2 regions of the Pseudarthrobacter sp. MDT3-1 genome follow, and region 2 is predicted to be linked to the other one. Evidence: predicted binding sites of a transcription regulator. Region 2 holds the regulator's gene; the other holds the start of a gene.

Region 1 (3,403 bases), on a different contig from region 2:
CCAGTTCATCGTGCGGGTCCCGGCTGATGCCTATGACCGATGCCTCGGGGACCACCGGCTGCTTCCAGCCCATGTCAGTCACCGGGTCAATCCGGCAGAAGTCGGCGAGCGCCTCGGTCTGCGCCATCAGCTGTTTGAGGTCCGCTGCGCCATACCCTGCGGCGCGGATGATTTCCTTGCCGAGCTGAAGCATCTGCGCTGAGGATTTGAGCCAGGCCTGCCCGTTGGGCTGGAGCAGCGGTTCGGCCGCGAGCTCGGGGAGGGACTTCAGCGTCCGGGCGGAGTCGAGCACGTCAGCTGTGGCGGCGCCGTCCTCTGCGCAGTAGCGGACAGCGTTGGTGAGCACGGCGGGTACGTGGTGTTCTTCCGCGAGTTTGAGCATTCGTACTGCGTGGGCGGTGCTCAGGGGCGCTCCGGGGGCAGTGAGCTGGGAAACGACTTCCGCCACCAGGGTTCTTGGGGGCATGGCGTCCAGCCAGCTTTTGAAAAGGGTGCGCGGACGGAGGTAGCGCCGGCCGCTCATGGCCCGTCCAACGTCGGAATCCGGGCCGATCAGGACCGTCAGGACCGGTTTCAGGGTTTTGGGGTCGAGCGTGCGGGAGGCGAGTTCGGCGCGGGTGACCGCCACGGGCACCGCTCCCCCGGCTTTGCCGGAGGTGCGGGCATGGGCATCGGACACCAGCCGGCACAGTGCGCGGTAGCCCGCCCCGTTGTTGTGGCCGCGGGCGAGCACCACCACCCTGCCGGCGAGCTGGGTGCGGTGGTCGCCGTCGTCGTCGAAAACCGCAAGGTCCACCCCCACGATGGGGTCGATGCCGGCTTCCATGCAGGCTTTGAGGTGTTTGATGGTGCCGTAGAGGCCGTCCCTGTCCGTGCAGGCGAGCGCGGTTGCGCCGTCCGCGGCGGCAACCTGGGCCAGTTCGTCGGGCCAGGCAACGCCATAGTGTGCACTGAAGGCCGTGGAAACGTGAAGGTGGGAGAAGCTCATGCTGTTTGTGGCCGGAGGGCGTCGTGGATCCGCAGGAGCCTCCAGCGGCCGCTGCCGGTATGCCGGCTCAGGTCCAGGGTGAGCGGCTCTCCTGCATCCCGGGGGCCGGCACCCCGCGGGTCCGCCTGCACTTGGACGCGCCAGATTTCGTGGTCCACCAGCCCCGGCCCGCTGCCGAGCGGCGCACGGCGTTCCTCGGCCCACCACTGCCGGCGTTCATACCACCGGACGGGCTCGGCGCACACCGTGTAGTGCCGTCCGGCCCACTGGAGGTTCAGCGGCTGGCCGGCGGGGGTGCAGACAACGTCCACGGACTCGCTGAACATACCCATGGGCGCCTCCCGGAACTGAACGGAGCTGATGCAAAATGCTGATGCAAAAGCAAGGTATTCGAATACATGTTCGAATACCTTGAGTCTACGACGACGCTCCGACAAAACCTAGACAGGGGTGGACGGACGGGCAGCAGGGAGGCAGGATTGTGGCATGAGCACCAATGACGCACTCCTCAAGCACGTAAGCATCAAGGCCCAGGACGAAAAGCTCGTGGCAACCTTTGATATCGACGGCAACATACCGGGGGCAGGTGCGTACGTAGTGGGACTGGTGGCGGCGAGCCCTGATTACTCATCGCAAAGACGCTTGGGCATTGAGTTCATGAACGGGGAGGCCATTGCCTTCTACTCGTTCAGCCATGACCAGAGCGCCGAGGAAAACTATGATCTTGGCGGCGTGACGCACTCGGGCAGCACCATCACCGGCAACTTCCCCGTCGCGGCCGTCCATGGCCTGGGCAAGGGCCACATCATGTCGGCCTTCAGCGAGGCTGACGGCCGGGAGTTCCAGTCGGGCGTCGCCGTCGACGAAGCGCTCTAAGTCGACGAAACGCTCTAGGGAACACCGCGGCAGGTGCTGCCGGAACCGTGTCCGGACAGCACCCGGCGCGTCGTCAGCTGCTTTCTTTGTGGACCTTCATTTCGAGTTCAATGAACCCCGAGATCATGGCCCGGTACGTTGATTCCACGATGTCCGGGTCAATGTCCTTCTTTTCCGCGGCGGCCCGGACATGCTCGATCACCCGTTCCACCCGGCCGGGGGCGCGGACTTCAGCGTCGTCCCCTTTCAGGGTTCCGGCGATCCGGATCAGGCGTTCACGCCGCGCAATGAGGGTGACAATCTGCTCGTCAACTTCGTCGACCGCAATCCGAACCGCAGCGAGCTGTTCTTTGTCGGCCAAAGCGTCCCTATCGTTTCCTTGAATTGTTGCCATCAACTGAGAGTATCGAAGCATGCAGCCCAGAGTCGACTTCATCTCACTAGGCGTTCGCAGTGTTGACGCCTCCCGCCGGTTCTACGCGGAGGGCCTCGGCTGGCCTGTCCACCGCGAGTTTCCCGGCGATGTGGTGTTCATCCAGGTCAACCACGGCCTCATCCTTTCCCTGTGGGACGCCGCGCAGATGCACGCCGAGGCGGGGGTAGGTGCCCCCGGCCCGGTCCCCTGCATCACGCTCAGCCACAACCTGCCCAGCACCGAGGCGGTGGACCGGGTCATGGCGGAAGCGGCATCGGCCGGGGCAACTATCGTCGCCGCGCCGGTCACCCAGCCCTGGGGCGGGTACAGCGGCTATTTCGCCGATCCGGACGGCTTCCGCTGGGAAGTTGCCTACAACCCCACGTGGACAGTGGACGACGCCGGCAAGGTCACCGTTTAGGGGCATGTGGCCCCGAGTGCCGGTTTAGAACAAGGCTTCCACCGGCCGGATCAGTTCCGGGGAGTTGTTGCGTACGTTGCCCACCTCGGTGCCTACCGAATCCACATGCCAGTCGGCCGCGACTTCCTTCACGTGGGCCCGGACCAGGTCCACGAGGAAGGCGGCGTCATCGATCTGCGGATCAAGCCACGACGCCATCGTGGCCCGGTCCATGGGCAGCGGCACGCGGTCGTGCAAGGCGGTGAGCTTGCCGAAAATTGTGGACTCGGCACCGGGCGGCGGGGTGTCTGCCGTCAGGATGGATGTGGAGAGCATCCACCGTCCGGGATCACCCTCGGCCTTGGACGGATCCTTCCACCACTCATACAGGCCCGCGAACACCAGCCCGCTGCCTTTGCCTGGATGGACGTAGTAGGGCTGTTTGGCTTTGCCGGTGCCCTGCTTCCATTCGTAGTACCCGTCCGCCGGGACGGCGCAGCGACGTGACTTCACGGCCTTGCGGAAGGCCGGCTTCTCCAGCACAGTCTCGCTCCGCGCGTTGATCATCTTGGGGCCGATGCCCGGATCCTTCGCCCAGGACGGCACCAGGCCCCAGCGGGCCACATGCAGCTGCCGCACGGGGCCGTCGTCGATCAGCCGTTCCAGGACGATCGGCACGTGGTCGGTCGGCGCCACGTTCCATGACGGCGGAAGGTGCACTTCC
Region 2 (3,403 bases):
TGCCGCCAACCTGGAACTCGCCTTGGCCGGCGTGCCCAACGGGCTGCTCCCGAATGGCCTCAACGACGAACAGCTGGATTGTGTGGACCAATTGCGTGAGGCCTGCCGCGCCGCGCTGTCCGATTCCAAGGGGGACGGCAGCCAAACGGCCGACGGCGGGCGGCAGCTCGCGCGCTCACGCCTGATGCTGATCCTCGAGCTGTGCGAGCGGCTGATCGTGGCCCGTGAAAACCGCGAGGTTGTGTGGTTTTCCCGCGCAAGTTCCTTCGATCCGCAACAGGGCTATGCGCAGCCCGACGACTCTGCGCCGGTCCTGGTCAACATCGCGCCGCTTAGCGTTGCCGGCAAGCTCCGCGAAGGGCTGTTCGCCGGCCACACGGTTGTGCTGACCTCGGCAACCCTGGCCATCGGCTCAGCCTTTGAACCGACCGCCGGCGGCTTGGGACTGGTGGGGGAGGGCGCGCCCAGCTGGAGCGGGATCGATGTCGGATCGCCCTTCGACTATCCCAAACAAGGGATCCTCTACGTCGCAGGGCACCTCCCCAAGCCGGGCCGCGGGGCGTCGCCGGAGGCCCTCGATGAACTTGAGGCGCTGATCCGCGCGTCCGGCGGCGGCGCCCTGTGTCTGTTTTCGTCGCGCCGAGCCGCCGAGGAGGCCGCTGAAGCGATGCGTCCCCGGCTTGGCCTCAGCATTCTCTGCCAGGGCGACTCCACCATGACGGCCCTGGTGAAGCAGTTCGCGGACGAGCCCGATACCTGCCTGTTCGGCACCATGTCCCTGTGGCAAGGCGTTGATGTTCCGGGTGGATCATGCAGGCTGGTGGTGATCGACCGCATCCCGTTCCCGCGGCCGGATGACCCGCTGATGACCGCACGGTCCCGCGCCGTTGCGCAGGCCGGCGGAAACGGCTTTATGGCGGTATCGGCGACCCACGCGGCCATCCGCCTGGCCCAGGGCGCGGGAAGGCTGATCCGTTCCACCGGAGATAAAGGTGTGGTGGCGGTGCTTGATTCCCGGCTGGCCACCGAGCGCTACGCCGGATTCCTCCGCGCCGCTCTGCCGCCGTTCTGGCCCACCACGGACCGCAAGACCGCGTTCGCCGCCCTGGAAAGGCTGGCCGGAAAGGGCGCCTGACTGCGCGCAGGTCCTATAGCGACCGCAGGACCGAGACGACCTTGCCCATGATTGTGGCGTGATCGCCCAGGATGGGCTCGTACTGGGTGTTCTGCGGCAACAGCCACGTGTGGCCATCGCGCTGGCGGAAGGTCTTGACGGTGGCTTCGTCGTCCAGCAGGGCCGCGACAATATCGCCGTTGGAGGCGTCTGCCTGCCGTCGGACCACTACCCAGTCGCCGTCGCAGATGGCAGCATCCACCATGGAGTCGCCGGCCACGCGCAGCATAAAGAGCTCACCCTGGCCCACGAGCTGCCGGGGCAGGGGCATCACATCTTCCACCACCTGGTCAGCAAAGATGGGCCCGCCGGCCGCGATCCGGCCCACCAACGGCACCATCGCGGTGTCCATGGCAGAGGGAAGTTCGGTGACCGTCCCGCCGATGCCGTGCAGGACTGAGGGCTTGGTTGTCCCGTTCGCCTTAGGGGACCCGCCGTCAAGCGTCAACGGCATCAGGACTTCCATGGCGCGCGGACGCTTGGGGTCCCGGCGAAGGTATCCCAGCTTCTCCAGTTGCGAGAGCTGGTGGGTCACGCTCGACAAACTCGCCAGGCCCACGGTGTCACCGATTTCACGCATCGACGGCGGATAGCCGTTGTCATTCACCGAGCGCTGGATGGTTTCAAGGATCTTCTTTTGGCGGGCGGTGAGCCCCTTGGGAGTCCGTGGGGGTTGGCGGCGCTGCGGTGTCGCCTTGCCCTCGGCGGCTGGTGCTGCCATGTTCGCCAATGCCTTTCGGTTGCCCGGCTCCGCTCCGGCCGCTGGTGCCTGGAACGCCCCGGGGCTGGTGTCGGAGTTGATTGTCAGACCCTGCTGATGAACTACAGAGGTGGTTGTTCTTTCATCCAAACGTAGGCCAGCCACAGGGCTTTTTCAAACATTTGTTCTAGCGAGTCTCGACAATATTCGTTGATAAGTGCTAAAAATGAAGAAGCAAAGTTCGAACATGTGTTCTACTCGTTGCTTGCGGATTCGAATATTCGAATCTATGGACGGCTCAGGCCGGTACCGGCAAGTGGACGCGGAGGGCGCGCCGGGCAGCACAGTATGGTCCAGGAGGGCTCATTTCATGTCAGCTTTATCTGCTTCGCAGGACTCGCGTCCGCAGTTCATTTCCGTGCAGGACCTCACCTCGCGGCAGTGGTCCGCACCCGTTTCGACGTCGGGTTCGGCGCCAAGGCAGCGCAGGGAACCGTTGCCGCCGCTGCGCCTGACCCGCAGGGGCCGGATTGTCCTCATCGGCATCCCGCTGGTGATTCTTGCCGCAATCCTGCTTTCCCTGGCAGGTTTCCTCAACGCCCCGGCAAAGGCCGCCGATTCTGCCGCCGACCTGTCGCTAACGCCAACAGTCTCGGTCACGGTGCAGGCCGGCCAGTCACTCTGGGCCATCGCCAGTACCGTTGCGCCCGAGCGTGATCCCCGTGATGTCATCGCGGATATTGCCCAGTTGAACAACCTTTCCGCCGGCGGCGTTGTCCCCGGACAGCAACTCTTCGTCCCCACCAGGTAAAGAGCCTGCGGGCTCGGGCGTGTGCCGCCGCAGGCCGTCACATTTTCCGGCCGTCTGCTTCGGACCTAAACTGTTCAGGTGAATGACCAGCTAGAGCGTCTGAACAGACTTCCCCTCCGGACCAACCTCCGCGGACTGACCCCGTACGGTGCCCCGCAGTTGGATGTACCTATCCTGCTGAACGTCAACGAAAACACCCATGGCGTCCCGGCGGACGTCCGGGCCGCGATCAGCGTGGCCGTGACGGAAGCCGCGGCGGGCCTCAACCGCTACCCGGACCGTGAGTTCACCGAACTCCGGGAAGCGCTGGCCGAATATCTCGGCCACGGTCTGGATGCCACCAACATCTGGGCGGCCAACGGGTCCAACGAGGTCCTCCAGCAGATTCTCCAGGCCTTCGGCGGACCCGGGCGGACGGCCCTGGGATTCCCGCCCACGTACTCCATGTATCCGCTCCTGGCCAGCGGCACGGACACCGGGTACATCGTCGGGCAGCGGGCCGACGATTACGGGCTCAGTGCCGAGTCGGCCGCGTTGCAGGTCAAAGAGCTTCAGCCCAACATCGTTTTCCTCTGCTCGCCGAACAATCCCACCGGCACTGGGCTGGGCCTGGACGTCGTGGAGGCCGTGTACGAGGCCGGCGAGGCCAGCCATACCATCGTCATCGTTGACGAGGCCTACCACGAGTTCGCCCACGACGGAACGCCGAGCGCCCTTA

Evidence for each region. Region 2 encodes LexA, which represses DNA repair genes until DNA is damaged. Its sites were predicted from a motif close to TCGAACANNTGTTCGA; they were not measured.
Region 1: a site for LexA is predicted at 1,379-1,394, ahead of ACX80X_RS06280 (DUF6504 family protein). Genes of this name have one in related genera too.

What each region holds. Positions count from the first base shown of each region.
Region 1 covers NZ_JBTNDX010000006.1:53,057-56,459, forward strand. The annotation lists gene ACX80X_RS06275 (DNA polymerase III subunit alpha) at 1-988, opposite strand, end outside; gene ACX80X_RS06280 (DUF6504 family protein) at 985-1,320, opposite strand; gene ACX80X_RS06285 (hypothetical protein) at 1,475-1,864, shown strand; gene ACX80X_RS06290 (chorismate mutase) at 1,938-2,258, opposite strand; gene ACX80X_RS06295 (VOC family protein) at 2,278-2,700, shown strand; gene ACX80X_RS06300 (SOS response-associated peptidase) at 2,725-3,403, opposite strand, start outside.
Region 2 covers NZ_JBTNDX010000001.1:36,243-39,645, reverse strand. The annotation lists gene ACX80X_RS00185 (ATP-dependent DNA helicase) at 1-1,135, shown strand, start outside; gene lexA (transcriptional repressor LexA) at 1,149-1,895, opposite strand; gene ACX80X_RS00175 (LysM peptidoglycan-binding domain-containing protein) at 2,245-2,685, shown strand; gene ACX80X_RS00170 (histidinol-phosphate transaminase) at 2,764-3,403, shown strand, end outside.